Regions from separate parts of the Fusibacter sp. A1 genome, predicted to be linked through region 2. Evidence: a T-box and tRNA genes for the amino acid it is inferred to sense, from the RefSeq annotation. Region 2 holds a T-box; the other holds one or more tRNA genes.
What was found. A T-box is a leader RNA that pairs with one kind of tRNA and senses whether it is charged. The one in region 2 lies ahead of argS (arginine--tRNA ligase), so its partner is inferred to be a tRNA-Arg.
Positions count from the first base shown of each region.

Region 1: it encodes a tRNA-Arg, which carries the amino acid that the T-box ahead of argS (arginine--tRNA ligase) is inferred to sense. The anticodon was not compared.

Region 1 is NZ_QQWI01000010.1:79,534-95,485, forward strand. Features, by position in the region: gene ligA (NAD-dependent DNA ligase LigA) at 1-1,361, shown strand, start outside; gene DWB64_RS14580 (peptide ABC transporter substrate-binding protein) at 1,376-3,046, shown strand; gene DWB64_RS14585 (AIR synthase family protein) at 3,057-4,040, shown strand; gene DWB64_RS14590 (N-acetylmuramoyl-L-alanine amidase) at 4,126-6,207, shown strand; gene DWB64_RS14595 (ATP-binding protein) at 6,281-6,709, shown strand; gene DWB64_RS14600 (STAS domain-containing protein) at 6,694-6,999, shown strand; gene DWB64_RS14605 (PP2C family protein-serine/threonine phosphatase) at 7,019-8,185, shown strand; gene rph (ribonuclease PH) at 8,332-9,051, shown strand; gene DWB64_RS14615 (XTP/dITP diphosphatase) at 9,051-9,647, shown strand; gene DWB64_RS14620 (YfcE family phosphodiesterase) at 9,644-10,123, shown strand; tRNA gene DWB64_RS14625 (tRNA-Pro) at 10,251-10,327, shown strand; tRNA gene DWB64_RS14630 (tRNA-Gly) at 10,343-10,416, shown strand; tRNA gene DWB64_RS14635 (tRNA-Arg) at 10,435-10,511, shown strand; tRNA gene DWB64_RS14640 (tRNA-His) at 10,519-10,594, shown strand; tRNA gene DWB64_RS14645 (tRNA-Gln) at 10,603-10,677, shown strand; tRNA gene DWB64_RS14650 (tRNA-Lys) at 10,681-10,756, shown strand; tRNA gene DWB64_RS14655 (tRNA-Lys) at 11,127-11,202, shown strand; gene DWB64_RS14660 (NUDIX domain-containing protein) at 11,456-11,908, shown strand; tRNA gene DWB64_RS14665 (tRNA-Arg) at 12,128-12,204, shown strand; gene DWB64_RS14670 (hypothetical protein) at 12,278-13,948, shown strand; gene DWB64_RS14675 (hypothetical protein) at 14,952-15,806, shown strand.
Region 2 is NZ_QQWI01000005.1:91,173-107,124, reverse strand. Features, by position in the region: gene DWB64_RS08070 (YfhO family protein) at 1-1,201, opposite strand, end outside; gene DWB64_RS08065 (B12-binding domain-containing radical SAM protein) at 1,392-2,663, opposite strand; gene pulA (type I pullulanase) at 2,833-5,919, opposite strand; gene argS (arginine--tRNA ligase) at 6,032-7,732, opposite strand; T-box leader at 7,774-8,000, opposite strand; gene DWB64_RS08050 (rhomboid family intramembrane serine protease) at 8,040-8,831, opposite strand; gene DWB64_RS08045 (endonuclease MutS2) at 8,894-11,281, opposite strand; gene DWB64_RS08040 (U32 family peptidase) at 11,293-13,506, opposite strand; gene DWB64_RS08035 (cell division protein ZapA) at 13,563-14,105, opposite strand; gene pheT (phenylalanine--tRNA ligase subunit beta) at 14,302-15,952, opposite strand, start outside.

The sequences.
Region 1 (15,952 bases), on a different contig from region 2:
TGTTCGGTATCTTAGATGGTGTACCCGAAACGGTGTCTTCCCACAGCGAGGCGCTTACCCTACTAAGTGATCTTGGATTCAAGACATCGAGGTTTATTGTAGTAAATTCCGCAAAGCAGGCCCATGACGAGATAGTCACAATCGAAGAAAAGACTAGACACGACCTTGCCTTTGACATTGACGGCATGGTGCTTAAAGTAGACGATCTGCAGGTGCAGCATAACCTGGGGGAGAGGACTAGGACACCCAAATGGGCTGTCGCCTATAAATTCAAAGCCGAACAGGTACGCACAAAAGTGGTGGCGATCAAGGCTCAGGTCGGCCGTACGGGTGCAATCACACCTAGAGCGGAGTTTGAACCAGTATTCGTAGCCGGTTCGACCATCACCTATGCGACGCTCCATAATCAGGATTTCATCGATGAAAAGGACATCCGTATCGGAGACACGGTCGTTATCGAAAAGGCGGGCGATGTGATTCCAGCAGTCGTCGAAGTCGTAAAAGACTTGAGAACAGGTGGAGAAGAAGTCTATACACTGCCTTCAACATGCCCTATCTGCCAAACTCAAACCGTCAGAGAAGAGGGCGAAGTGGTCCTTAAGTGCCCGAATCCCACATGTCCTGCAAAAGATAAGAGGGGTATCACCCATTTCGTTTCAAAGCCAGCGATGAATATCGATGGTCTTGGAGAGTCGGTGGTCGAGTTGCTGCTCGATGAGGGACTCATCAGAGACTACGCCGATCTGTACCGCCTAGAAGATAAGAAAGAGCTGCTTTTAGGTCTTGAGAGAATGGGCGATAAGCGTGTAGAAAACCTACTAAAGGCGATTGAGGATTCAAAATCGAACGGCTTGGATCAATTGCTTTCAGGACTTGGGATACCCCTTGTTGGTTCAAAAGCCGCACGAACCTTGGCAAAAACCTTTAAAAGCCTTGACCAGCTGATGCTTGCTGAGATTGAAGTACTGACAGAAGTCGAAGAAATCGGTGAAAAAATGGCGTCGAGCGTGCATCAGTTCTTCAGGGACCCGATGCAAAAAGAAAAGATCGATAAGTTGATCGCGGCTGGTGTGAATACGACCTACGCCCAGGAAGAAATGATCGCCGACAGACTTGAGTTTGAAAATGAGATTGTGGTATTGACTGGCAAATTGACTGTCTTCGGTCGTACCGAAGCAGGTAAGATAATAGAAGCACTTGGTGGAAAAGTCAGCTCAAGCGTGAGTGCCAAAACCACGCTGCTTGTGGCGGGTGAAAGTGCGGGGTCAAAACTTGTGAAAGCCGAATCGTTGGGAATCAAAGTGATCGACGAAGACACGTTTGTCAAACGACTCGAGGATGCAGGATATAAGCCCGCATAAATGGAGGAACCGATGTGAAGAAAATCATAATGGTGCTGACGATACTGTCCGCGGTGATGCTTCTTATGGCGTGTTCGCCGGAGTCCAAGACAGAATCAAATGGCGAAAGCGAGGAAGTTCCGATTTCAAGCGCTGTAAACCGTGAAAGTAAGACAGAAGTGATATCGAGTATTCAGAATATCGACTGGAACCTGGGGGCTCAACCGACCTCCCTTGATCCCCAACTGACGACCGACCCCTATGGACAGCAGGTGATCAGCCAGCTTTATGAGGGACTGTTCAGGTATGACGGCGATGAACTGGTTTTGGGACTGTGCGAAAGCTACACACTGTCTGCCGACGGTCTGGTCTATACCTTTGTCCTTAAGGATACGGAGTGGGACGACGGTTCTACCTTGACCGCGTACGATTTTGAATATGCCTGGCGAAGGGCGATCAACCCTTTAAATAACAGTGGGAACGCCCAGTATTTCAAGGTCATCGAGGGTGTCGACGAATACATGACAACCGGTACGGGGCTTCAAAAGGTGGGCATCAAGGCGATAGGAAGTTCGATTCTCGAAGTTAGGCTGGAGGCCGAGCTTGAAGGGTTCATGCACCGGCTGACCTTGCCATGCTTCATGCCTGTCAAAAACTATAGTGTCGAAGAAGGCGTTGCTCCCTGGTACACCGATTTGACAAGACTTGCTACCAACGGGCCCTTTAAGCTGGTAGAAGTGAATTACGGATTAAGCTACGTGCTTCATGATAACACTAGGTATCATATGGCTGATCAGGTCAAGCTGAACAGCATCGTCGTTGGAATGGTCGTCGACGATAATGCCATGTACCTCAAATTCAGGGGCAACTCGTTTACAGTGATCGATGTGGTCTTACCCGAGATCATTGACGAGCTTGAGGACAAGAATGCAGATTATCATATCAAAAACAATAATTCGCTCATCTTTGTGGCGATGAATCAAAAAAATAGACACTTGAGCGATGCAGGGGTCAGAGAGGCCTTGTCGCTTGCGATCGATAGGACAGCACTTTCGATCATCGCACAGCCGCTAAGCGAATCACCTGCCACAGGCATGGTACCGACAGGTGTGACGGATTCGGTGGGCAACCTATTTAGAAACGTGGCAGGAGATTATGATATCAACGTTGAAGAGGCGCAGCTCACTAGGATAAAGGCTCTTTTTGAGAACGGCGGACATGATGGGGAGAACCTGCCGCCCCTTAAGCTTGTCTATCCGGTTGGAGCCTTGCACTCTGAAGTGGTGGATTATCTTGCGATGATGTGGAAAGAAAATTTGGATGTCGATGTTCGCATCACCCAAATGTCATGGGTAGATTATCAGAATGCGTTAGCCATCGGAGATTATGATCTTGCGCTTGTAGACTGGCGTTTTCCACTGGATGACCCCCTGATGATTCTGAGTAGGCTTATGGCTGATGGAGAATACAATGTCGGAAACTGGAAAAGCGTTCGATACGATCACCTGATCAGCACTGCGAACACATTAGCTGATTTTAAGAGGGACGCCCTTATCTATGAGTCCGAAAGGATACTGATGGATCAGGTCGCTATTATCCCACTGTATTACGGAAGAGACAATTACTTAGTCAAAGAGACGTTAAAAGGATGGTCGAAAACACCAAGCGGATATTGGAATTTTAGCCGTGCTTATATGATTCAATAAGGAGAAAAGCATGATTGGTAAATTGACATCGAATCAATTGAAAGAAATGGTGTTTAAGCATCTTACTTATAGAAGGCCCGAAGTGCTGATAAGACCAGCGGTAGGGGAAGACTGCGCCGCAGTTGATTTTGGTGAGGAAGTGCTTATCATATCGACCGACCCGATCACGGGCACTGCTTCAGAAGTCGGAAAATTGGCGGTGAACATCAACCTGAACGATATCGCATCCAACGGTGTTGCACCTTTTGGACTGATGTTGACGGTGCTTGCTCCGGTAGGCACGACCCTTGAAGAGATAGAAATGGTCATGTCGCAGGCTGCGATAGAGGCCGAGAAGAACCAGGTGGAGATCATGGGCGGGCACACCGAAATCACAGATGCGGTCAACAGGATCGTCGTTTCTGCGGTGGCAATCGGGAAACAACCGAAAAGTGAGCTGATAAAGACGAGTGACATCGCTCTTGATGATGTGATCATCATGACAAAAACAGTAGGACTGGAAGGCACGGGGATCATCGCTTTTGAAAAAGAAGCCGAATTGACAACGCAGTTCGGTCCAGAGATGGTCGCAGATGCAAAAAAACTGCTCGATCAGACCAGTGTGGTAAAAGAAGGCGTACTTGCAGGTAAGTTTAAGATCCATGGCATGCATGATGTGACAGAAGGCGGACTCCTAGGCGCTATTTGGGAACTGTGTGACGCGTCGGGGCTAGGCTGCATCATCGACACGGCATCCATCCCCATACAATCGTCAACCGCACTGATCTGCGACCACTACGATATCGATCCACTCAGGCTGATCTCGAGCGGCTCCTTGATTATCATCGCCTGCGAAGAAACAGCTGAAAGCCTGTTGAAAAAGTTTGATGAAGAGGGAGTCGACGCTCAAGTGATCGGTAAGATCATCGACGATGCGTGCCTCATAGACGATGAAGGCGAACTATTCGAAATTCCGCCTCCAGAAGGGGACGCGCTATATGACGTTTTGGGATGATTTGTTTACAAATTGATGACTTTGCACACAAGTCGGACCAACTACGATACGATGGGGTAAAGTTAAGTTTAAAGAGGAGACGACAATGAGACGGATAATTACGATGATGCTGGTCTTGTGCCTGGTGATGGGGACTGTACCGATATCTTTCGCATCAAAATTTTTAGAATATGACGAGGTGCTTTTAACAGATACCTTATCCAGTACGGAAAAAGCCTATAAGACGGTAAGCGTCATGCTCGGTGGCGAGGATATCATCACCGACGTGCCTGCGATTCTATACAATTTGAACGGCAAGGACAGGACCCTTGTACCGGTTAGGGTGATCAGCGAAAGTCTAGGAGCCGATGTTGCGTGGAACGGCGATAAGAAGCAAGTGACCATTACCTATAACAGCAAGAAGATCGTACTGACGATCGACAGCGCCAAGGCCCTGGTGAATGGAAAATCATATACCCTGCCGGACGGTGTTCCAGCCAAACTGATGGCATATCAGGGTACCAATAGAACGCTTGTGCCTGCGAGATTTGTTTCTGAACAATTGGGACTCGATGTGGGCTGGATAGGCGATACAAGAACCGTGCTGCTCAATAAGAACAAACAGTCTGTGACGGGTATCAGCTATGACGGTACGGGTAAGTTTCAGGAAGTGCTGATCCATACGACCGGACCTGTGGATGTGTCCTCCTTCTATCTTGATGGGGGAACAGTTGGAGTGAACAACAAACTGGTGCTGGATATTCCAAACGCCGCTTTCAATTTTAGTGACAAGACCAAGGTGGACTCGAAAGGGGTTTCCTATCTTGGTATCCACGAGCGATACCTGACCAGCGTCAGGGCGTCTCAATTTCAAGTCACACCCATTCCGACGACTCGAGTGGTCATCGATATGGACGAAAAAAAGGGCTACGAGATCATAAAAGAGAACAACAAAATACGAATTCAATTCATCAATACGGTAAAGGATATTCGTACACAGGAGGTATTCAACGCGCAATCGGTCATCATCAAAACCGGAGAAGCGCCTGCCTATAATGTGGATACATGGAACGGAAAAGTCATTATCGATGTGGTCAACTCAAAAATGAAGTATGCGAGTGATGCCGGTTCGATTGTTCCTGTGAATAAGGGAGGTATCGAATCCTACAGCTATTCACAGCTGGATGCGACCGAATTTTATGGTGCGAATGCTGTCGTTTCAAGAGTTGTGGTGACACTTGACGATCCCACGAAAATTGATAATGTCTATGTGGAAGATGTAGACAATGAAATCTATGTCTATGTGGCGGGGAATCCGCTGAACAACTTTACTTACGGAAAAGACAGTATCGCAACTTCAAAGTTGACGCTGACAGGAATAAACGAAGTGGACTATCAGACGGTCTACCTGGAAGACGAGCATACTCTGATGCTGTTCATACCGCAAACATTCACCTATCTTAATGATTTTGATATGAAGCCTAATGACCATATCATGCATAGTATCGATGTGAAGCTCGTAAACGGTGTTTATACGGTAACGATGGTGCTGAATGAAGCTACTGATTTTGTAAAAAGTGAAACATCCGGCAAAAGCATTGCCTTTAACTTTGTGAATGAAGGGCTTAAGGAACTCAACAACACCAATAAGCTGATCGTTATCGACGCAGGTCACGGCGGTAAGGACCCCGGAGCTGTCAGTCCGATCGATAAGACAAAAGAGAAGGATCTTGTTCTAAAGGCCACACTGCTGCTCGGAAAGCAGCTGGAAGGACTCGGGTTCAAAGTCTATTATACGCGCGATTATGACACCTATGTCGGCTTGTACGACAGGGCTTCTATCGCAAACGAACTTGGTGCGGACGCATTCGTTTCAATCCATGTCAACGCGGCGCAAAATTCAAGTGCCTCAGGCGTTGAAATGCTTTATGTCGATGACAGTCGAAACTCCAAAGTCATGGCGACCTTGCTTCAAAGTGAGCTGGTCAAAGCGACTGGCGCTAAGAGTAGAGGGGTTATCGAACGATCAAAGCTTGTGGTGATCAGAGAAACACTGATGCCTGCTGTACTTGCTGAAATCGGATTCCTTACAAATGCGAACGAACTCAGAAGCTTAAACGACGATACCTATCTCGATTCTATCGTCGAAGGTCTGATGAAGGGTTTAGTCCGTTACTTGGAAGATTAATGTGTAAGCTGGTCTTATTGGGGTATTTCTCTGATATAGGCCAGCTTATTTTACTTTTAAGGAGCGGATCGATATGGTCATCTATCAAAACAAAATTGAATCAACGTTTGTTGCTGTCGATGGCGCTGTACATAGGATTATCGACGCCTTAAAAGATAAGTGTGGGCTGGATAACAAGACAGTTCTTTTTAAAATTAGTTTTATGCTGAGGGAAATGCTCAATAACGCTGTAGAGCACGGTAACGAGTTTGACAAAAATAAAATGGTGTCTTGTGAAGTGGATTGCTCCCAAAAAGGGCTATCCTTTGTTATTTCGGATGAAGGGGAAGGAATCGACTTCACCTGTAATCCGTTTCACATAGCTGACGACAAACTACTCAGAGAGCGAAACCGAGGATACATGACCATTCAGGAAATGGCATTCGGTGTGATGATCGAAGGCAATAAGGTGACGGTTACGCTTGAATTAGATCAGGAGGCTGAACGATGGAAAAGCATGTAGATGGAACAAGTGTCAGACTAGTACTCAACGACGATTTAACTGCAAACAACGTACCGGTGTTCAACGACGAGGTAGATGACAATCTAAAAAACAGTAACTCGATGGACGAACTAGTACTTGATCTAGTAAATACGGAAAATATCGATTCGGTTGGCGTCACCTTTGTCATAGGACTATATAAGCGCGTAAAGGATGAAGGCAAATTGTTCAGAGTGGTCGGAGCAAGCCAAGACGTTCAAAGTCTTTTCAAATTAATGAAACTAGATCAATTCTTCGAAATGGAAGCTTAACGAAATAGGAAGTGTTGTTATGGCATATTGTGTTCTGATCGCAGACGACGCGACGATGAACCGCGTCTTAGTCAAAAAAATACTCTCTCAAAGTCTGGATAACCTTGAATTCGTAGAAGCGATAAATGGTCAAGAGGTCATGGACATACTTGAACATACTACCGTGGATTTGATTATCCTAGATCTTATCATGCCCGTAATCGATGGATATCAAGTGCTTAAGCTCATTAAAAAGAATCCTAAGATAAGCGACATACCGGTTATCGTCAATTCCGCCATAACCGAGATCAAGTCGATTGAGAATACGCTCAAAGAGGGTGCGATCGACTATTTTACAAAACCGCTGTCCCCAAACGACATGAAAATCATCTTGCCCCTCAAGGCAAAAAACGCGCTTTTAGTGTATGAACAGACAAGGACCATCGCAGAACTTAACCGAAAAATCAACGATGAACTTAAAAATGCGAACACCTTCGCCAATATCATGTTGCCAAAATCCCGAATGTTAAGTGAGGTCGAGCTATTTATCAAGTACCATCCATCCCTTGGCATCGGAGGCGACTTTTTCGATTGTGTCGAAATTGACGGCAAAACGCATTTTATGATTGCGGATGTCACCGGCCACGGCATAGCGGCAGGGATGGCTTCTTCAATGGTTAAGATCCTATATCGAAAAAGCATTGAAAAACCGGGTATCAAACCCCATGAGATTCTTGAAGACATCAATCATTCCGTGTTCGAGATCTTTGATTTCTCTGGACACCTGAATTATTTTGTCTTTACCGCATTTGTCGGGTGTATTGAAAACGGAGTATTGTCCTTTGCCAATGCAGGTCAGCCTTATCCGCTGATCTACCACCATGCGAAGCAGGAGTTCGAGGAAATCAGAGAAAACGGTTTTCTTGTGGGAATGATGGATGACGTCACATTTGAGACAAAAGAGATAAAAGTCGCGGCAGGCGATCTGATCTTCTTATATACCGACGGATTGTTCTGTTCTGGTGATAAGGGTGATTTTACAGGCTGGGAAAAAGTCCTCTCGCTTTCAAGAAGGCTAAAGCATTCCCTTGACACCCAACCTGATGATTTCTTAGAAGAGATATTCTATGCTTTTCACATGATACACAAGTCGCATCAGTCCGAATTCACTGACGATGTCGCTCTGATGCTCATGAAAATCAAGTGAACAGAAAGGTTTATACATATTTTAATGACCTGAGGTTCAAGAGTAATTCTTGAACCTCATTTTTATGAGTCTATGGTAGAATAGTAAGAGGCTTAACAGCAAAGGAGCCATAAAACCGCGAAGGATACGAACTAAAGGAGAAATCAATGAATAGATTCGATGGAAGAATAAATGACGAACTTAGACCGGTGACGATAACAAGAGGGTATACGAAGCATCCTAGAGGATCTGTCCTGATCGCGATGGGAGACACAAAAGTGCTGTGCACCGCTACGGTCGAAGAAAAAGTGCCACCGTTTTTAAAGGGGCAAGGAAAGGGTTGGGTAACAGCCGAATACAGCATGCTTCCTTCTTCAACACACACTAGAAAAATCCGTGAATCCAGCCGTGGAAAAGTAGATGGCCGTACCATGGAAATTCAACGTCTGATCGGTAGAAGCCTTCGCTCGGTAGTGAACCTGGAACTACTTGGAGAGAGAACGATATGGATCGACTGTGACGTTTTGCAGGCAGACGGAGGCACAAGAACAGCTGCGATCACAGGCGGATTCGTCGCACTTAAGGATGCCGTCAACAGCTTGATAGCAGATGGACTACTTGAGATAAGCCCCATTACCAGTCAACTTGCCGCAATCAGCGTGGGCATCGTAAACGAACAGCCGATGCTAGACCTATGCTACGTTGAAGACTCATCGGCAGCGGTTGATATGAATGTGATCATGAATCATTTGGGTGAGGTGGTCGAACTACAAGGCACCGGTGAGGAAAGACCTTATACAAGAAAAGAACTTAATGCCCTATATGACTTGGCTGAAAAAGGAATTGCAGAACTGATTGAAGCTCAAAACAGGGCTTTGGAGGAATAATGAAGCAGATACTAATGGCAACACAGAATAAAAACAAACTCAAAGAAGTGCGTGAGATGCTTGAACCCCTTGGAATAACGGTCCTATCGATGGATGATGTCGATTTGGGAGAAGTAGACGTTATAGAAGACGGTGACACATTCGAACACAATGCCTTGAAAAAGGCGAAGGAAATAGCCGTGCTTGCGAACACTCCGGTGCTTGCTGACGATTCAGGCCTTATGGTAGACGCTCTCGGTGGTGCGCCAGGGGTCTATTCGGCGCGGTTCTCAGGGGTTGATGCGACGTCTAAGACGAATAACGACAAACTGCTTAAAGAGCTAGCTGACGTACCTAAAGAGGGCAGAGGAGCCAAGTTCGTCTGTGTCATGGCCTATGCCACACCACAAGGCGAGGCGTTCACTACAAGGGGCGAAGCGCACGGATTCATCATAGAAGAGCTAAAAGGCGAAGGCGGCTTCGGTTATGACCCGCTCTTTTATGTGACAGAGTACGAGAAGACCTATGCCGAACTGGGACCGGTCATAAAAAATAAGATTTCGCATAGGGCCAAGGCGCTGACTTTGATGAAGAAAGAACTAGAGGTGCGTGCATGAGGTATCTGATTCTGTCAGATTCCCATGGCTCTGAAGAACATATCTCCCTTTTGGACAAGGAACTGGATTCAGTGGATGCGGTGATTCATCTGGGAGATCATGCCGAGGATATTCACTACCTTTCACAAAATCCTAACCTGATTTTCTATGTCATCAGAGGGAACTGCGACAGCAAAGATTTTGGAAAATCAGAGATTTTGATTGAAGACCATGGAAAAAAGGTATTGATGACACATGGGCATCGCTACAATGTAAAAATAAATTTGATGAATTTATGCTATAAAGGCGAAGAAATTGGAGCGGATATCGTTCTTTTTGGACATACTCATTTTCCCATGACAGAAGATTTAAATGGCATGTGGCTCCATAATCCGGGCAGTTTGACCTTTCCAATGCCCGGAAGCGCCCGAGGATATTCAATAATGAAAATCGACGAAAGCGGAGTTGAGATCGTTAGACACGAGCTATTGGAATAACTACAAGATAGATGGAATGTTCAGACACTTCGGTGAATTCGAGTATCGTAAAAAAACGAAAAAAACTTAGGAAAAAGCGTTGACGAAAGGGTACTTTGTGTAATATAATTATTTTCGTCAGCTAAGACGGAGTGTAGCGCAGCTTGGTAGCGCACCTGGTTTGGGACCAGGGGGTCGAAGGTTCGAATCCTTTCACTCCGACCATTTTTCCTCTTAACTGCGGGTGTAGCTCAATGGTAGAGCTCCAGCCTTCCAAGCTGGCCACGTGGGTTCGATTCCCATCACCCGCTCCATTTTTACTTTTTACATCTGTGCCAATAGCTCAGCTGGATAGAGCAACGGCCTTCTAAGCCGTAGGTCCGGGGTTCGAATCCCTGTTGGCACGCCAATATGTGGCGATTGTAGTCAAGTGGTTAAGACACAGGATTGTGACTCCTGCATGCGTGGGTTCAAATCCCATCAGTCGCCCCATTATCCTTTGGGGATTCGCCAAGCGGTAAGGCACCGCCCTTTGACGGCGGCATTCACAGGTTCAAATCCTGTATCCCCAGCCAAGTGGTCCATTAGCTCAGTCGGTAGAGCATCTGACTTTTAATCAGGGTGTCCCGCGTTCGAGTCGCGGATGGATCACCAAGCAATAAAAAAGACAACTCATACGAGTTGTCTTTTTTTATTGCAATGATATTTGTTTGTGCCAAACATCACGAATGTTTCTTATTCGTGAATCCTGAAAGTGAACGTATTTTGTTCACGGAGGATGGAAATCCCAAATCGTGAATCTAAATAGATATAAAAGTCATCAACTGCCATATTAACCAAGATAGATCATTCGCATTTAAATCGACTTCTCAACAACTCCCAATTTCCCTGTTTACCCCCATCATTTACAGGGTATCAGACCCATGAAATAGTCAGAATAATGAATTACTTAAAAACCCTTTACAAACAGGTTTATATATAGTACTATAGCATAGTTGTCGTAACGAGGCAGCACAATAAACTTGGTCCATTAGCTCAGTCGGTAGAGCATCTGACTTTTAATCAGGGTGTCCCGCGTTCGAGTCGCGGATGGATCACCAAGCAATAAAAAAGACAACTCATTGCGAGTTGTCTTTTTTTATTGCAATGATATTTGTTTGTGCAAACATCACGAATGTATTTTATTCGTGAATCCTGAAAGTGAACGTATTTTGTTCACGGAGGATAATATGTCCTTTATTCCCGAATCTGTAAGTAGATAGAATTCTTTTATTACTCATAAACCTCGTAATCCAATTGATATGTTAAAATAGTAATTACGTACACACCCAACCCCAAAGGAGCCCACCAAAAATGAAGATCCACTTCCGACCACTTGGAACATTCAAGACAAACGGATATCTATACGCTGTGACAGTGGCGTTTAAAGGCGATAAGCTAGTCCTGGTACATCATAAGGACAGAAACACCTACGAGCTGCCAGGCGGCACTAGAGAGCCAGGAGAAGACATCAACGATACAGGGTCTAGGGAACTGATAGAAGAATCGGGTGCGAAAGACTTTATCATAGAGCCTTTTTGCGATTACGGCGTCGAAAGAGACGGTGAAATCTCAACTGGAAGACTATTCAAAGCCCAAATCAGCACATTTGACGAGCAGCTCCAACACGAAATGGAACAAGTGAGCCTCTTCGACGAGCTCCCACCAAACCTAACCTACCCAGAAATCATCACAGCCCTGGTAAACACAGTGAAAACCATTCAAAATACAGAAAACATTCATATAACCACTTCACAAGAAGTGTAAATTGAGTTAGAATGGACTAGTACTATTCAGTAGTACAAAAAATTCAATACGCGGTATTAGCTCAGCTGGATAGAGTAGTAGGCTTCGTCTACGAATTCTTTCCATTCGTAGCGCCCCACCGGCAAGGATAACGTATTTTGTTATTCCGAAGAGGTGCCTAACCTCTTATGTGAGAAGCAAAATTAGAAAAAAGTAAATTTGAATCATACAATCATATATGCGGTATTAGCTCAGCTGGATAGAGTAGTAGGCTTCGAACCTATTGGTCGGGGGTTCGAATCCCTCATGCCGCACCACATTTAAGAGAGTCACGTCAACGTTTATAGCGTTTGAAGTGACTCTTTTCATTTTACAGGAAAAGGAGATCGCATGAGGTATAAAGTAAGTACTATGGTATTAATTGTTTCAACATTACTTGTTGGTTGCGCAAGTAATCTGCATAATCCCAATGAAACACTAACTACAGAATCTCAAAAAAATCAGACTACTCCGATTACTACTGTACTAGAAACAGAGGTTGAATCTGAAAATCCAGTAGAAACTTCATCTAACAAGAACGAAAACATCACCTCAAATCTGCTTGATTCAAATAAGATAAAAGTCGGAGAACAAGGTTTAAACTTTACAACGTCTAGAGAGGAAGTATTTAAACTATTAGGTGAGCCATTGAAGAGTGAAAAAGCAATGGGAGTTGTAGTATATGACTTTGATGGTTTACGACTTGCTTTTATTGAAGAAGAATTAGCCTTTATTAATATATATAAGTCTTTATATCAGGCTCCATATCAGATTGAAGTTGGGGAGAGTATAATTGATATAAGTAAAAAATATGGATTACCTCTGGAGCTAGTCACATTGGGAGCAACTGATTTGACAGCTGATGACGAATTGGCAACTATGATCCGCAATCATAACAGCTCGGTCTATGAGTTCATTATTGATGATACATATAGGTTTATTGCTCATATAGACGTGGATTCCTTAAAATCGGATTATTTCGAAATTGGACGTTTGGAAGCACGAAAGGAATTTAAAGTAGTTGAATTGGATGATTTTAGTAAGGACATCAAAGAAATCTCTGAAAAGTATGGCTATCCAGATGATGTGTATATTAGTGGAGATAGTGGTCTTATTTTAAGCTATACTAAGCCGTATGATAACATAACTATGCTAAATGATTATGTCTTAAAATCAAACGAATTGTACTTAATTGATGATTGGATATGCCCCAAAGGAATTAAAGCTGGTACTTCAGTAAAAGCAGTTTTGAATATTCTCTATGATCAGAATACGCTTTTAGACTATGGAATTACAAGTGAAATGAATAATAGTGAAATTATTACTTTAATTACTGAAAATAACGCCTATGGTATTCTTTCTTTTGATGAGGCTGAATATAGTGGAAGTTATCGATTTAATAATGACGGCGATGTTGACTCCCTAGTGATTTCGAGGAAATGGATAATTGACTATGAGGTACCTTTGACTGATGAGGAATTTGAGGTTCCTGAATATGATAAAGATAAGTTTATGGATTCGAGTGAGATGTATTTTTCAAATATTGGCATAGGTTCGACTAGAGAAGACGTTTTTCAGACTCTTGGAAATCCAATCTATAATCAAATTGGATTTGATGATTTTCTAGGAAAGTATCAGATATGTGGGTTTGAGAAAGGAGAAGCTTATTTTGATATATTATCAAATCTAAGTGATTTATCAGATGGCTGGGTGTATACACTTGTCGTCTGGGATCCTAGTTTAATTGGGCCAAGGGGATTGAAAATTGGTGAATCTATAAATAGAATACTTGAATTATTCCCAACCTTTGAAGTTGATGATATAACAAGCTTGAATGAAGAAGCAAAGATATATTCATTAGACGATTCAAATTCTTACGAGCTCGGAATCTGGGCTTCACCTGAAGAAGATGACTCCACCTCGGGAATTATTGTCGTTAGAATAAAGTGGATTGATACTTTTATCATTTTTTATGAAAAGGGAATTATAACAAAAATGGCATTAGATACAATGCTAAACTAATTAAGTCTAAACAACATCCTTCGATTAGGTTTTTACTTGAATACATAAATTGCGATAAAAAAATGAGGATTACACGCAAGTAGGACTGGTCATTAGACTGGTCCGTTTCTTTATGCCCATATGGATTCGAAGCATCGGTTGTAGGTAAATCAAATCCAAATGCCATATTATTTATGACAGGCGTTAGCTTGTTGGTGACGAACCATTAAATTCCGATTTGTCATGTCGAATTAATGTCTGTATAATTCTCGACATGGTATTTTATGGTATTATAGAAGTAGAGCAATGGAATGAACAACTCCCCCAAAAAGGATATATTATCACTAGCTAACTAACGTTCACATCTTGTCACCATTAAGCGTAAGCTGTGCTTATGGTTTTAAGAAAGGATACCCATGAGTAAAAAAACGTTACTTGCTATAGCATCAATTCTCTTATTTGCTACTATAGTCATTTACATCAACACTCCGAAAATGTATGTTAGGTCTTTTGAAACACTTGAAAGTCTAAATGCCGCAAACACGCCTTACCAATTTAGTACGTTTAATAGTCAAATTAAAATCAGCTCAATAGACTATTACGATGATTCGTTTACTTCGCCTTATGTAAAGTTCAAATGTACGATAGATGGGTCCTGTCTTCAGTACATTGTAGGCGGTAATTTTACTGTAGACTCAGAAGGTACAGAGGTGCGGTATAAGAATTCAACCTACGTACTATATGCCCATAATGATTACACTAACAGTTCTCTCTTCAATGGACAGTACATTGTAAAGTGGGTTAACAAACTGAATACAATAAATTCTCCGGTAGGTGGCATCGTTTATAGTTATTTGGTTTTCGATACTCCTTATGATACAAATGAAATCTTGAGTCTTACAGACTTGTTTGAATAACTTAAGCAAACTCAGCAAACTAAAATGAAGTAATGTATCCCAATCCAATAAAAATCAAATCTTTCCATACATTGAATCTGAATTCAAAATCGAGTGAGGGGTTAGTTGTGAACAAGAAAATATTGTTAGTAACGGTCAGTGTTTTTTTATTGCTTCTTTTATTTATTGGAAGTAAATTCCTATTAAGTACCGATGAGCATGATGTCGTCTTTCGAAGTGATTTAAAAGAAAACAAAAGTTTCTATGCTTCATACGATAAAATTGTACGTACTATTGAAGAGGCAGCTATTGAGTCATATGCTGTGGTAACAGCGACTTTGGATAAAGTTGAACCGTTTGATGCAGATACATATGAGTACTATTTTACACTTCATGATTATATTGCAGGGAATGAAATTGATCAGCAGTTTATGATATTTTCTTACGATTTGGAGTTGGTTCCTGGAACTCAATATTGCATGTTTCTTAATGAAGAATACACCGGAAATACTCCCGCTCCCAACTATTCCATTGCATATGATATTATTTACACCCTTGAGGACAAAAAAAATGTTGAAGCATATTCTGATATCCCGATAAATGACTTGTTGGACTATTACAATCTGTCAATGCTGTCCAAATTTGAGGATAAGGTAATTAGAAGAGACCATAAGTACAAAATTCAAAAGCATATAGACCTTGATGCGGCAATTGAAGCTGCATCATTCAAAATGAAAGTAAGCGTTGGTGAACTTGCTCGCAGTAATAAGTACAATTACTTTTATGAATATGAGATTATTGAAACTTATTCTGAAAAGAATTCAGTAGTGAAGTACTTGGTTTCCGGTAAAAAGCTAGAAAAAGGAATTGAATACTTTGTATTACTGGATAGCGGTTCCGTAGCTGTTGATAAGGAGTTTGGGATTCTAGAGACTGATGAATATGAAGAATATCAGATTGATAAAATCCGAAACTTCAAATAGTGCAGAAAAATAGTCAGGTGTTTCCTTAGATATAGATGTACCGAAAAGCTTTGGGTGTCAACCGATTCATAGTCTGATGCATTGACCCCATTCTATCGTCGTTTTAAACAAATCCCAGTTTTTAACATGCAGTTACCATACCGACA
Region 2 (15,952 bases):
TATTTATGTAGATAATGATCAGTACCCTTGTTTCGATGTATGACATATGCTCAATTACTTCATACGCTAGTATTAGAACTAAAAAGGAAAAAACAAAAGACCATCTCCCAACAAAATTATCTGGGATATGGAATCCGTGCCACACATAGTCGAGCACATTTAAGTTGAGAGAAAGATACAAAACTAAAAGCAAGGCTGCGTGTGCAACCCTTTCCTTCAACTTAATATTCCTTAAAGTAAAATAAATAGGTATGCAAATCAAAATTAAAGTACCACTATAAATATTGGGAATCCCACTTTGATTCGTCAGTTCAGTATAAGGCAGTAGATGACTTAAGTAATCTACTGCAGAGTCATAAAACCGCATAGGTTTTGGGAATCCACCTGTTCCCTGAATCGTTTGATTCACCGCTATCACTACTGGAAGAATCATAAAAGCATTCAATCCACCTGAAATTAATGATGAAACACCAAAAATCTTTACTTTTGCTTTCACTTCGTTCAGGTCGAATTGTTCCAAATTGATAACCATGAGAACCACAAAGTATAATGCTATAAATATTGAAACACTGAAAGCGATATAGAAGTTCGTATAAATGGTTAGTGTTAATGTCCCAATATAAAACAAGACCTTGTTCTCACGTACAAGTCTTGTCAATCCTACTACTAACAAGGGTAATAATACATATGAATCTTGCCACATCGGTTGATGAATGTAGGCCAAGGCATAGGATGATAAGGCATATGTAATAGCTACAGCTACCATTGCAGCATTGACTTTTTTGTACTTGTCATTGAGAAAGAATAAAAAAGTGACAGAAGCCAAACCATACCTAAGAAGAATGATATAATCAACGGCCTGAATCAAATAATCACGTTGAACAAGTAAAAGAAGTGCATTTAAAGGACTTGCAGTGTAATAGACGTTTTGGGCATATATATTATTCCCCATCGCACCATTCCAAGTATGAGCATTTGATATAAAGTTCAGTTTATTGAAGTGTTTCTGAGACATCATTGGGAAATACTGTGCCCAAAAATCAAAGGAAAGAAGCGACTTATCTCCAAAAGGATAAACCTCCAAACGATTGAATGCAATCAAGATAATAGCTATAGGAATTAAAAAAGCCATAAAGTAGAATAGAACCAGCTTTCTCTTACTGAAAAAGAAACGTTTAAACTTGAATAATAACCTTTCCACCCTATCACCCCCATGGTTATTTTTGCTCTTTCTATGAACTGTGAGGCCACACTAAATCAATCTATGGATTATACATGAACATCTTGTAAACAACCTCTACCCTTCAAATCAGACTCCTAAACACAGCGGTGACATTCCAATACTAATACATGGTCTATCGCTTAGTATGAATCTCCAATGATAATTGAACTCACCTAGAAATCTTATATCCAATATTGATAATCAGATTATGAATTATATTGGTTTTTGACACTTTAAGCCGCTTTATGATTGACCCAAAGGAGTAGAATTTTTTCCTAAACCACATGAAACCTTCCAGTAGTTCCTCTTCAGTCATATTTTTTGGTAGATAAGTCACTCTGGTTTTGGCATTGTAGTGGCTCCAGTCTACGTCTTTTAGTCTGCCCTCGTCCAATAATTTCTTATGAAGCGGAGTCCGTGGAAAGGGTGTCAATATGCTGACTGTGGCTCCATCGATGCCTAGGTTCTCGCATGCTTCAAGCGTTCTTTTAAAAACGTCCTTGTCATCCGTGTCAAAGCCGAAGATGATGCCAGCCTGTATCGCAATGCCCGCATTGTGGATTTTTTTAATAATTGCTTCGTAATCTTCGACTCGGTTAAAGGTCTTGTTCACACTAGTTAGTCCTTGGGTAGAAAATGATTCTATCCCTAAAAACAAGTACATACATCCGGATTCCTTGGCGAGTTTTAATAGTGAATCATCAATGCAGGTATCTAGCGTGACTTGTGCCGCCCACTTCTTATTAAGCTTTATAAGTTCGACCATCAGCTTTTTTGCATGGTCGGTGTCACCCCAGAAGTCGTCGTCCCAAAAAACAAAATACTTGCTTTTGATGTGTTCAATTTCTTTAATGACTTCATCAATCGGCCGCGTTCTGTATTCCTTGCAGTAGATCTGCTTAAGATTGCAGTACGCACAGTGGTGTGTACAGCCCCTTGAAGCGAAGACCGCACCTTTTGTCAGATAGCGTCCTGTGATCAGGTCCCTTCTTGCATCCGGAATCTTGCTCAGCGAAGGGGTCTCAGTGCATTCATAAGATTCTTTTGCCCTGTCATGATAAAAATCGTTTAAAAACCTAGGCCAGATTTCTTCTCCTTCACCAATTAAGATGAAATCGCAGTACTGCTGAGCTTCAAACGGCAGCAATGTGGCATGCGGTCCACCAAGCACTATTTTGCTTCCATTCCCCATCAGTCGCCTAGCCATTTCATAACAGTGTATGGCATTGGGTGTATTTACAGTTATGGCTATCAGGTCAAACGTCTTCTCATATGGAATTTTTTGATTGTATTCATCCACCAATGTGATCTCATATTGGTCTTCATCGACATATGCAGCTAGATAGGGCATTGTGAGTTGAACAAAATTATTGAACTGCCTTTTTCTAAAAGCGTTGATTTCCTTATTTTCTGGTGTTATCATCAGTAGTTTTTTCTTCATGCTGCTCCCTATTAGTGGCTCATAGAATGCCTTGCCATCAATACTATTTTACTAAAAATCCATGCTTCCAACTCTATTTAAGATAAACTTAATATAATTCCTCTCTTGACAAAACGCGTAAAAAGACCTCAGAATCACTCCTGAGGTCTTAATTATGTCTAATTATTTCCTAATTCTTCTTATTCTTTCTTACCCACCAAACGCCTGCTACAGCAGCGATCATAAGTAGTCCGACGTTGATGTAGATCGCCGTATTATCCTCTTCTTCTGGAATCGGCTCACCATCTGATGGTAACTCTTCTGTTTCATCCTCCTGAATTATCTGAGGCTTTAACACCTCTTGTGATGTCAGTACGACCATGCCGATGGCAGGAACATCGATCGCGTTAAAGGATTCGTTCATCGGTTTTTTGTCGATATCGCTTCCGTAGACATCCATCGACCATTTACCTGCAGGTAAGTCTATGGATACAGGCGTCCTATTCGCGTTATACGCGACAAAGATCGTGCCAGCCACGTCTCCACCCGCGTGATCTGTGATCAGAAAAGCGACTACGTTTTTCTCTTCAAGCGGTAAAGCTTCAGTACCGTAAAAGACGACGTGTTCTCTTACTAGATCCGCATCGCCAAGGCTGAATGCGGGGTGTTCTTTTCTAAAGGCAATCATCGACTTATAGAACTCATACACGTCCTTGTACTTGTCTTTGTCGTTCCAGTTTAGCTGGTTGACTGCATCTGGTGATTTGTAGGAGTTGGCATCACCATCTTTTGTACGCATGAAATCCACGCCAGCGTGTAAAAACGGTAATCCCTGCGAGGTTAGGACGATTCCATTGGCGAGCATCTGCATGGACTTTAACTCGTCCTCTGTCGCATCAGGAAGGGTAGCCGCCAGTTTGTCCCTAAGTGTCAAGTTGTCATGTGCCGACACGTAGTTGACGGATTGCAGCGGTGAGCTGGCATAAGGCACCTTTGCATACATTACGGCCATGTTGTTGATCTGATCGTGCTGGATGGCACCGACCACACCGAATTTAACGCTTTCTTCAAAACCTTTCCCGCCGTTGACAAAGCCGGGTTCAGTATCTGTAAACACATGACCCTTTATACCGTCTCTGACATCGTCGTTGAACACACCGATCTTAGGTGCTGATTCGGCATTGACCTTTACAAGCCTCATAGATTCTAAAAGCGGTGTGCTTCCGCCAGTCCAGCCTTCTCCGTAGACAAGAATGGAATCGTCAATATTCATTAGATTGTCAGCCACTAGATTCATGGTCTCTATATCGTGAAGCCCCATCAGGTCGAACCTGAATCCGTCCAGATGGTAGGTGTTTGTCCAGTAGGCTGTGGAATCGATGATGAACTTTCTCATCATCGCACGTTCCGATGCGGTTTCATTGCCGCAACCCGAACCGTTTGAGAATGTGCCTGCGACGCTTCTATAATAATAGCCGGGCACGATCTTTTCAAAGTTCGATCCGGTGCTGAGCGCGGTATGGTTGTAGACCACATCCATAATGATTCTGATATCCTTATTGTGAAGCGCCTGTACCATGCTTTTTAACTCTTTCACCCTTACCACACCGTCATAGGCGTTTGTGGCATAGGTTCCTTCCGGAGCATTGTAGTTCTTCGGGTCATAACCCCAGTTAAAGCCCGCATCAAAGCCTTTTGTCTCGTCCAGGCTGTTGTAGTCAAAGATAGGTAACAGCTGAAGGTGGGTGATTCCAAGATCGACCAAATGGTCAAGGCCTGTGGCGTCACCAAATTTCGTTGCCGTTCCTGTTTCAGTCAGTCCTACAAACTTTCCCTTTTGCTTGATGTCGGAGCTGTCACTGGAAGACAAATCCCTGATGTGCGCCTCATAAACGATGGCATCGTCTTTTGACACTATCGCAGGACGCTTGTCATCCTGCCAGTTCTCCGGTTCCGCACGTTTTTGGTCGATCACCATACCCCTGTCGCCGTTGACGCCTACCGCCTGCGCGTAAGGGTCCACCGCTTCGTTTGTGCTTGTGCCGACTGTTACAGAATACGTATAGTAGATGCCGTGCATGTCACCGGGCACCGCAGCAAGCCATGTTCCCTTCAACCCCTTTTCAAGAGGAATGGATTCGATCAGATCGTCGTTGTGACCTGACTGGTAAAGATTTAAGCGTACTTGTTGAGCCGTAGGAGCCCAAAGTACGAATTCTGTCTGCTCACTGTCATAAAGCGCTCCTAGCGCTCCGTCGTACTCGAACTGCTCGTTAAAGGCGTCTGTGTCGAACAGCGATGTCGTATTCGTGTCACTTACCTGATACTCGTTTAGGAGCACGGTATAGGCGCTACCCATATCGATTGGCGAACCGACCTCAAGCAGCAATTTCTGGTCAGCAGACCTTAGCGCCGATAGTATATCCAAGTTGTTTCCAAAATGGTCCGTCACTTGAGGCTTTAGCGTGCTGACATCCTCAGGCAGTAGGATCGACGTCTCCAGCTCAAGAAGGTTGAAGTCCGTCCACTGAGCCTTCATCACCTTAGGGGTCGTGTCGATTTTGCTTAGGTCATAATAGATTTTCTCGTCAGCCTGCACCAGGAAGGCTTCTAGAATTCCCTCTTCGTTAGTCTTGGCTATCTTCAAGTAACGGTCTTCTTCGATATCCTTTGCTTCCCATTCGCCGAATCGAACGATGATTCCGATCTGACTAAGATCCTTGGTGCCCGGGATGGTCACATCCGCATAGACGCCAAAATCGTCACTGCCTGTAAAGGGATAAGCGGCACCTTCTCCGCCTTCCGGCCACATCCAAAGGTTCCACCCGTCATAGGCCTTGTCGTATCTGTGGTAGTGGACGCGCACTAGTGTCTGTTCTGATCCCACGACGATATCGCCAGTCGTGGTTTCAGATGCAGTATATCCCTTAACGCCGCTTGTTATGTAGATGTTGGTCTCTTTTGTCACATCGATGAACTGATCGGCATCGACGTCTTTCTTTTCCCATTCGCCGAATCGAATGATGTAGCCGTATTTTTGCGCATCCGTATCGATTTCAGTAGTAAAATAGGCTCCGTCTTCGTCGGCGCCTTCAAATTCGTAGGCTTTTCCTTCTCCACCTTCCGCCCATAACCATACTGTCCAGCCCTCGTAATCGGCTTCGGGTCGCAGGTAGTGGATGGTGAGCGTTTCATCCCCGTCAGCAAAGACAGGTTGAGCAGGTATAAAGCTTACAAGCATTGCAATAACTAAAATCCATGTTAAATATCGTTTCATCGTTTCCCCCTTGTGGTTTAATCTAGTACTATTATAACCGATAGTGCAACCGTTTGCACTAGGAATAAAAAAAAGCTCGAGCACCTGCTCGAACTTTTAATCTTATCTTTCATTACATCTTTTCTGGCGCGCTGATACCGATAAGGTAAAGGGCGTTTTTGATTGTCTGCTTTGTCGCCTTTACTAGGGATAGTCTGGCAAGTTTTAGCGCCTCATCTTCTACGTTGATATGGTTGACTTGATAGAACTTGTTGAAATCCTGTGCAAGACCTACCACATATCTAGTCACTCTTGACGGCTCGTTGGCTTCCATCGCATCGATAACGCTTTGTGGGAACTGATAAAGTGAACGAATCAGCGCGTTCGATGCTTCATCAGACAGCAGGCTGTAATCGACAGGCTTAGACGCATCGACTGTACCGGCTTTTTCAATAAGCGTGTTCGCTCTTGCATGGGCATACTGAACATATGGTCCCGTCTCGCCTTCAAATGCCATCGCTTTAGACCAAGAGAAGGTATAGTCCTTGATACGGTTGTTAAACAGCTCCTGGAAGACAACAGCGCCTATACCGATCTCTTTAGCGACCTCTTCCTTGTTATCTAGGGTCGGGTTCTTCTCGTCGATGACTTCTAGTGCCATTTGAGTCGCCTTTTTAAGCACATCCTCAAGGAAGACCACTCTGCCTTTTCTGGTTGACAGCGTTCCTTCTTCTAGTGAGACCATACCGAAGTTGACGTGGATACAATCCTTTGCATAGTCCTGCTTCATCAATTCAAGCACCTTGAACCACTGTTTAAAGTGAAGGTCCTGTTGGTAGGCTACCACATAGATATTCTTGTAAAAATCATAAGTTCTTTTTCTGTAGATGGCAGCTGCAAGGTCTCTAGTCATGTAGAGCGTTGAGCCGTCCTTTTTAGTGATCAGGGCTGGTGGCATACCGTAGGGTTCAAGATCTACGATTTCTGCGCCGTCTGATTTTTTAAGCACCTTGTTGCTTCTAAGGATATCAAGCACTTCATCCATCTTGTCCGAATAGAAGGATTCGCCTGCTAAAGAGTCAAACTCGACGCCAAGCATCTTGTACACTCTCATAAACTCTTTTAAAGACACTTCTCTGAACCATGTCCATAAAGCGACCGCTTCCTCATCTTTGTTTTCAAGTTTTGTAAACCACGCACGGGCTTCGTCATCCATTTCAGGTTTTGACTCCGCTTCATCATGGAATCTGATATAGATTTTCAGCAGTTCCGGTATCGGATCAGCCTCGATCGCATCTTTGTCGCCCCATAGCTTGTATGCGACAATCAGTTTACCGAACTGCGTGCCGTAGTCGCCCAGATGGTTGATCGAAACCGTGTCAAAGCCTAGCGCCTTGTAGATACGGTTAAGTGAATGACCGATCATCGTACTTCTGATATGTCCCATATGGAAAGGTTTTGCGATATTGATCGACGAATATTCGACGATGACTTTCTTTCCTTCACCCATGGTACTGTGACCGTAGTTTTCTCCCTGATTTTCAACCGCTTCAAGGACGACCTTCGCATAAATGGCAGGGCTGATCTTGAAGTTGATGTATCCGCCTGCAGGAGCCACCGACTCGAACAACTCGTCATTGAGCTGACCGGCAAGTTCTGTGGCGATCATCGGCGGCGCTTTTCTAAAGATCTTAGAAAGCTTGAAGCACGGAAAAGCATAATCACCCATGTCGTCATGTTTTGGAATTTCGAGCGTATCCACCAATTCTTCCACGGTCAAATCCGTAATGACTGTTGCCAATTTGTTCGCAATTTCATGTTTAAAAGATAACATATTTTCACTCTCCTCAAAAATATAAAAGACTCGTCTCTAAAATAAGAGACGAGTCAATACCCGCGTTACCACTCTCGTTGATGAAAAATCCATCCACTCAAACTCAATAATGGTGAGTTACCATTTGATCTACAATTTAAAACTTAAGTCCTAAACCGTTCAACCAAAAGCTCAGAAGTGCGCTTCAATTAAGTGCCGTAATGAGCTCACACCATCCTCATCTCGCTAAAACTTAAACCTAATCTACTCTCTTCATCAAAGCATTTTTTTATTCTTTTCAGTAAAACACTATACCATAAAATTAAAACTACTGCAAGCTTTCTATCAACTTTTGCAGTTCAGGACTGCTAGGATGAAGCGTGTAGCCTTCTATCAAGGCGGCGATCGCCTCATCGTTTTGCCCCTTAGACGCCAGATCGATCACTTTTACGTAGTAGTAGTTGGCAGATCCCGTATACTGGTTGTACTTGATCACAACAGAAGACGACATGGCGATGAAGATGCTCAAGAAGACGGCAAGTCCCTTTTTCATGTTGATCGGTTCCTTATTTATCCCAAGCAGGTGGGCTGCTCCAAAGCCTGCAAACAGTCCGCCCAGATGTCCGAGATTGTCGATACCCGGATTGACAAAGCCATAGACAAGGTTGATTCCTATCAGTAGCAGGAAGTCATACCCGAAGATCATACGGTAGGCGTCCTTGTTTCTAAAATATAGGTACAGGTGTGCTCCAAGAAGGCCGAAAATGGCTCCTGAGGCCCCAGCGGACAGGCTGTTGTTAAAGGCGAAACTAAGTGCTACACCACCAATGCCCGACAGCATGTAGATTGCGATGAACTTCACTTTGCCAAACAAGTGCTCAAGGGGCCTGCTTAAAATAAAGAGCGCGGCCATGTTGAACAGGATATGCATGAAATCCAGATGCAGGAACATCGCAGTTACAAATCTCCACCACTGTCCCTCGACGATATGGTAATTGAACTTGGCACCAAAATTAATCAGTGTCGTTGAGCTGATTGACGGATCTGTGATAAACATGATCACAAATACCAGTACATTGATTCCTATGATATACGGAGCTACATTCTTTTTTGTCATCATTCTTACCTCTCATAAAATGAGTTTACTAGGCAGTTATGAACAATACATGAACATATTCAGACCTATTTCAGCTCCACAATCGTTACACCCGCTCCACCTTCGCCGTATGCGCCAGGTCTTTGCGACTTGACATGAGGATGCTTTCGCATAAACTCCGTCAAGCCTTTCTTCAAGACGCCAGTTCCCACACCGTGGATGACTGTCACCTGTTCGAGGCTCGAAAGCATCGCGTTATCCAGATACTTGTCAAGCGCCATCATCGCCTCATCTAGGTTTTGGCCTCTAAGGTCCACTTCATTTCTTATCGATGTGCTTTTTATCGCACGTTCTCCCTTGGCCTTGCCTTTTGCAGGAGAATAGATGCTTTTTTTGATGGCAGCCTTTGGCTCCTCTATAGTACGTAAATCGTCTACCTTCACACTCATGCGCATGATGCCCACTTGCACCTGGACCATGTTCTTGTCATCCGGCAGCTCCACAATGGCGCCCTTTTGACCGAGCGTCGTGACCATAACGCTTTGACCGAGCTTAAAGGAATCTGGCACATCGCCGTTCATCTGGTCGCCGATCATCAGCCCTGTGTTCATCTGATCCGACTTCGACTTCAAATTTTTTCTGATTTCGTCGAGTCGCTTATTATCTATGTTGGTCGCCGACTTCATGGATCTGATCTCTTTGACCAAGGTGTCCGCTTCGTCTTTGGCTGCTTTCAATAAGCCTTTGGCTTCAAGCTTCGCTTCTCTTAGTACCTTGTCCCTTTGGTCCCTGATCTTATGCTCTGCCTTTTCCATACGTTCTTTTAATTTTTCAGCGTCCATCCTCAGTCTGATAGCCGTATCCCTATCCGATTCGGAGGCTTTACGATTTTCCTCGATAGCATGTAGGATCTCTTCAAATTCGATGCTGTCGTTATCGATAAAGTGGCCCGCACTCTCGATTATATGATGGTTTAAACCCAGCTTTCTGCTTATTTCAAATGCGTTTGATTTTCCTGGCACACCGATCAAAAGACGATAGGTCGGCGACAACGTCTCCACATCAAACTCCACCGACGCGTTTTCAAAACCTTCGTTGGTGAGCGCAAATTGTTTTAATTCAGAATAGTGGGTAGTTGCAACACTTAACGCTCCGCAGGCCTTTACATACTTCAATATGGCCATGGCTAGCGCCGCCCCCTCAGTTGGATCGGTACCGGCTCCGAGTTCGTCAAATAGAACCAGACAGTTAGGACTGACATGGTCCAGAATATCCACGATGTTGGTCATATGCGATGAGAAAGTCGACAGACTTTGCTCGATAGACTGTTCATCGCCGATATCCGCATAGACTGCGCTTAAAATCGGCATGGTGGTTCCGTGGTCGGCAGGAACGTGTAGTCCGCTCTGATACATAAGCGAAAACAGTCCGACCGTTTTTATCGTTACCGTCTTACCCCCGGTGTTGGGACCTGTGATCAGTAGGGATTCAAAACTGTCTCCCAGATAGAAGTTGGTCGGTACTACCTCATCGCTCGGTATAAGAGGATGTTTTCCGTTTTTGATTCTTATGTAGGGCGTCTCGCTTAACACAGGCTCGACCGCTCTCATCTTCACCGACAGCTTGGCTTTTGCAAAAACAAAATCCAAATGCACAAGCGCCTCATAGGTGCTTCTGATCGCATCGACATGCTCTGCCACCATGCCTGTCAGTTCTAAAAGAATTCTTTCGATTTCCCTTTGCTCGTCGATACCGAGTTCTCTGAGCTGATTGTTGAGTTCAACAATTTCCATCGGTTCGATATAAAAAGTGGCTCCACTTGCCGACTGGTCGTGCACTAGACCTTTGATATGCGACTTGTGCTCCGACTTGACAGGGATGACGAATCGGTCCTGTCTGATGGTCACAAGCGCATCTTGAAGGTATTTTTGCATCGAGTCCGAAGAAACGATCTTATCAAGCCTCGACCTTATTTGCGCATGCTTGCTGTCGATCGATTTTCTTATCTGCCTTAGCTTTGCCGATGCGTTGTCAGACATCTCCGTATCTGAAATAATACAACGCTCGATAGCTTCTTCTATAGTTTTAAACTCATACATCTGACCTGAATAGCCAAGCAATACTGGAATATCTAGTGTCTCATCAGGTTGCCTTTCGATGTATTTTTTTAACAGCCTCGCCGTCCTAAGGGTGTCGCCAATTTCAAGCAGCGACCTGTTAAAGAGTGTCGAACCGATGGATGCGATTTTCAAATACTCTTCAAGTTCCCCGATTCGGCCCATATGGATATTGCTGGATTTCAGAAGCACTCGCGACGCTTCTGTGGTTTCTGCCTGCCAGTTGACGACATCCTCCACCTCAGTCGACGGCATCAGCTCATCGACTGTTTTTTTCGCATGGTTTGAGACGCAGTACTCCCTGACCATGTTCTTTATTTTAGCGTACTCGAGTACGCGCAAACTTTTTTCATTCATCTGACTCACCTTTACTTAATCGGTTGCTCATATGCGTTTAATTTATCCAGTGTTAGGGGTTCGTGATTTAGAATTGCGTGGATGATCTGTTCTATCTGCACCTCTGTCTCATCGGTGAAGAAGACGCTTACAGGAATAGCATGTTCCATCCATAACTCGTTTCTTACAAGAGGCTGTTCTGTCAAATATTGAAGCACGCGGTTCGCACAGGTCACATGAAGCGTACCGTGGTTCTTCTGCCTTAGCGTAAAGTGCTCCTCACATGTTTTGCAGTCTTGACCCTTTTCTTTCATGGGGCAGGTTCTTGTATACATCACAGGGACCTTGCCGTAGGCAAAGGCTCTGCCGCCATACTTCTTAATCGATCGGATCACCTCGTCTGCCGTTAGCTCCACAGACCATGTGATATCCTCAATGCCAAGTTTCGATAGCTGGTAAAAAGCGTAGCCGTTCATCACCGTACTATGAAAATCATAAATCTTCGCATTACTGCACACCTCTTTGTGACCTATGTTCGATACACTGATCGCCCGTTCGTTCACAAGTTTGCTGATCATGTTGCTAAAGGGTCTTATCGCTTGACTTACAACCCCATCGTTTGCTGTAACCAGCGCCGGGTCATAAGAGAAAAGATCCACTTGCAATATTCCTTGTAAGCTATCGATCTGCTCCTGCGACGAAACGTAACAGTGCACCTTCTCGTTGAAAGAAGGTACGATTGTCTCTTGTGGGACATTCTCACCTAAAACTCGAAGGTATCGCATGCGGTGGATTCTTAAGAGTTCGTCGATCGCAAGGCGTCTAAGTTCGTTGACTACACTTTTTGGAATAAACAGCTCATGTTCAGACTCAAACTCGAAGTCCACCAGTTTAAAAGGTGTGCCTCCAAGTTTTTCAAGGTTCTGCCTAAGGCTTTCTTTATCTGCAGGCCTATTGTTGGCGATTTGCGCCTTTTCAGGGCTCGTAACCGATACCGATTCATGATATGCGCTCGCATGCAGAGTCATGTTCAGGTCATTATCAACCGTCAGTCTAAGTGCGAGCGGCATCTTCTTGGCACCGGCTTCAAGTCGGTCCTCTGTAAGTTTTGCAGACCGTGTCCTAAATACCACGCATCCCTTGCCGACTTTGCCGTTAAAATCTATTTCGACGTACTCCCCTTCTTCGGCTGATGTTTTCACACCTTCTTTAGTATATATGTTAAAGACCTCGATGCCTTTGGAATGATCGTCTATAATTATTTTTAATCCGTCGCCTTTGTAGATCGCGTTCTCCAGTTTAATCTTCAGTTTAAACTTCGATCTCGACTCCAGCGTCTTTCCTATATACTCACCCTTGTTCGTTCCAAGGTCGAAATTCAGTTTTTTTGAATCGTTTAACAGATGTCCGCCCGTATAGTCCCTGTTAAAGGCCTTGAACATCTTGTCTTTAAGCGTGTCAAGCAGTTCATCACCTACGCCGTCGATCGCGCTGCGATAAGCCTTTACCGTGTGATAGACGTAATCCGGGTGCCTCAATCTTCCCTCGATTTTAAAGCAAGCGATATCAAGCGCTTTTAAGGCATCGATTCCGTCAATCGTGCTCAAATCCTTCATACTCATCGCATAGTTGGGGTTGCTGCCGTCCAGACTATACTTGAGCCTGCAGGGTTGGGCGCATTGCCCTCTGTTTCCACTGCGGCCTCCTTGTACACTGCTTAAGAGACACTGGCCCGAATAACCGTAACACAAGGCGCCATGCACAAAAACCTCGAGCTCGATCCCTTCAACACCAAGCATTTCCTTCACCACACTAAGAGGCGTTTCTCTTGCTACGACCACTCTTGAAAGACCAAGGGCTTTTGCAGCCTTTACACCGTTTATATCATATACGGCCATCTGGGTACTACCATGGAGTTCCATATCCTTAAAGGCGGTTCTCGCATAGTTGATCACACCTAAGTCTTGCACGATCAGGGCGTCAACGCCAATCTCATATAGCCATCCGATATAGGTTTTGCATGCTTCAAACTCATGTTCCTTTATCAGCGTGTTGAGCGTAACCATCACAGAGACGTCATAGTCATGTGCGATTTCAATCGCCTTGATCAAATCCTCTTCTGAAAAGTTCGCTTGCTTGGCCCTTGCGCCGTACTGTGGGCCAGACAGGAAAACCGCATCGGCACCGCCGTCGATCGCGGCCATAAGCATTTCAAAATTTCCTACCGGTGCTAAAAGTTCGTGCATAAGTGCCTCCTAATAAAAATCCTCGGCTAACACTTATTAGCGCCGCCGAGGGTTCGTTAATCTTCGTCTGTTATCGTGATTGAATCACGTTTACCTCTTTTAATATCTATAATCTGACTCTCTAAATTCTTGATCGTATAGTCCGACTCGATAATACGCTTTTCTTTGGTATCCAGTTCATAACTTAAAATATTCAGTTTTTCCTTAAGCGCTTCGAGCTCTTCTTCGTAAACGCTTGAACTTTCAAGCAGTTCCTCCACCTTGGCGATCATCACTTCGTATTCCTTATTTCGCTTTTCAAGCTCCGTGTTGAAATTGACAAGCTTTTGCTTCGTGTTGTCCATATCGAACATGGGATTGGTCATACGCTTTTTAAGCGTATCGTTTTCCATCTTTAATTTAAAATAGTCATCTCCAATATTAAGCGCAGTCAAAACGGCAGTCATCGCAGTAGACAGTTTTTTATTCGATTCTGCAATTTCAAGCATGCGGTCATCTACATAGTTTGCAAGACTTTGCATATATTCGCGTGAATCATCGCTTACCAACTTATACTCTTGACCCAATATTTTAACTTCGACTCTATTTTTAGACGACATATGGACGCTCCTATTTCACATATAGTTAGATTTGTTGCTATCTTACTCATTATACCAAGCAAATAGAAGCATTGGAATGGCTTATCTCAAAAAATCACGTATTTGTCACACTAATTCACCCTAACAGCCGATGACACCTAAAAAAAGTAGACAAAGTCACTGATGACCTTGTCTACTCTGATGTCTTTATATTGAATTATCTGATTTCAGCCTTAAGTGTCTCTTCAAGAGCGATTCTGATTTTTTCGAAAGAACCGGTGATATCTTCCTCGACAAGCGTTCTGTCCGCCGCTCTAAAGCTAAGGGCATACGCCATCGATTTTTTACCGGCTTCGATTTGCTCGCCTTCATAAACATCGAAGAGCTTGACCGATTCCAACAAGTCGCCGCCGTGTTTTAAAATCACGTCGAGCACCTCTTGGTTGAGTACCTCTTTAGAGATGGTGATTGCTATGTCCCTTGTAGCCGTAGGGAACTTAGGAAGCGCTGTAAACAGCTTGTCCGACTCAGATGCGGCAACCACCGCGTCAAAGTCGAATTCTGCAAGATAGAGTCTTTTGCTTACTTCGTAGGCGTCCTGAACCGCAGGATGCACCTCACCCATGATGCCGATCACCTCATTGTTCAATAGGATGTTCGCACATCTTCCTGGGTGGAAAGTAGACTCGTTCTTCTCAGTGCTATAAGTGACACCGCTCACCTTGATTCTGCTAAGGAGAGTTTCAACAGCTCCTTTTAGTGTGAAGAAGTCCTCATGCTCGCCAGCCACGCCGACAATCACTTTACGCTTTTCGATCGGTTCGCCAGTCACCGGGTATTCCTTAGGTAAAAAGACGTTACCAACCTCATATAGCTTCACTTCATCCGCCTGGCGCTTGATGTTTCTGCTCATGACCTGTAGCATGTTCGCCATCAGGGTAGGTCGCATCATGCTGAACTCCTCACCTAATGGGTTTCTGATCATCACAGTCTTTCTGATTTCGCTGTCGCTGTCGATATTGAGTAGGTCAAGCGTCTTAGGACTGATGAAGGAGTAGGTGCAGATTTCACTAAGACCCGCACCGGTAAGCGCGCTACGCACCTTTTGCTCAGCGCTTTGTCTTTGAGTCAGCTGACCGATCGCGTGGTCGTTTGGTAGTGTAGAGTTGATTTTATCGTAACCGAAGATACGACCCACTTCTTCTACAAAATCAATCTCGCTTACAAGATCCATTCTATAGTAAGGCGGTTTCACACTGATCTCGTTAAAGCTCGATCCGATGATGTTCATATTACTGCCTGAATTTGTTTCGATACCGCACCCTAAAGTCTCAAGTATCTCTATGATCTCAAGCGCTGTAAGATCAGTGCCTAGCACCTTATTGATCCTAGCCGGTCTAACAACGACCGGCTTGATGACCTGTTTGACAGGATATTCGTCCAGTATTCCGCCGACGATTTGACCTGCTCCCAAGAGTTCGATCAAATTGCAGACTCTGTTAAGTGCGTCGATCACCAGCTCCGGACTGACGCCTTTCTCGAATCTTGCAGACGCCTCCGTACGAAGACCGATCTTCTTAGATGTCTCTCTGATTGACGACTTGTTGAAGTTTGCCACCTCGATCAAAAGCGTCTTTGTCTCAGGGCTGACTTCTGAATTGCCTCCGCCCATCACACCTGCTATGGCAACCGCTTTTTCACCGTCTGCGATCACAAGCATGCTTTCATCAAGCTTTCTTTCCTGATCATCAAGGGTAGTGAGCACCTCACCGTCATTTGCGTTTCTTACGATGATTTCTCTACCGCTTAAATTATCCAGATCAAAGGCATGAATCGGTTGACCGTACTCAAGTAGGACATAATTGGTG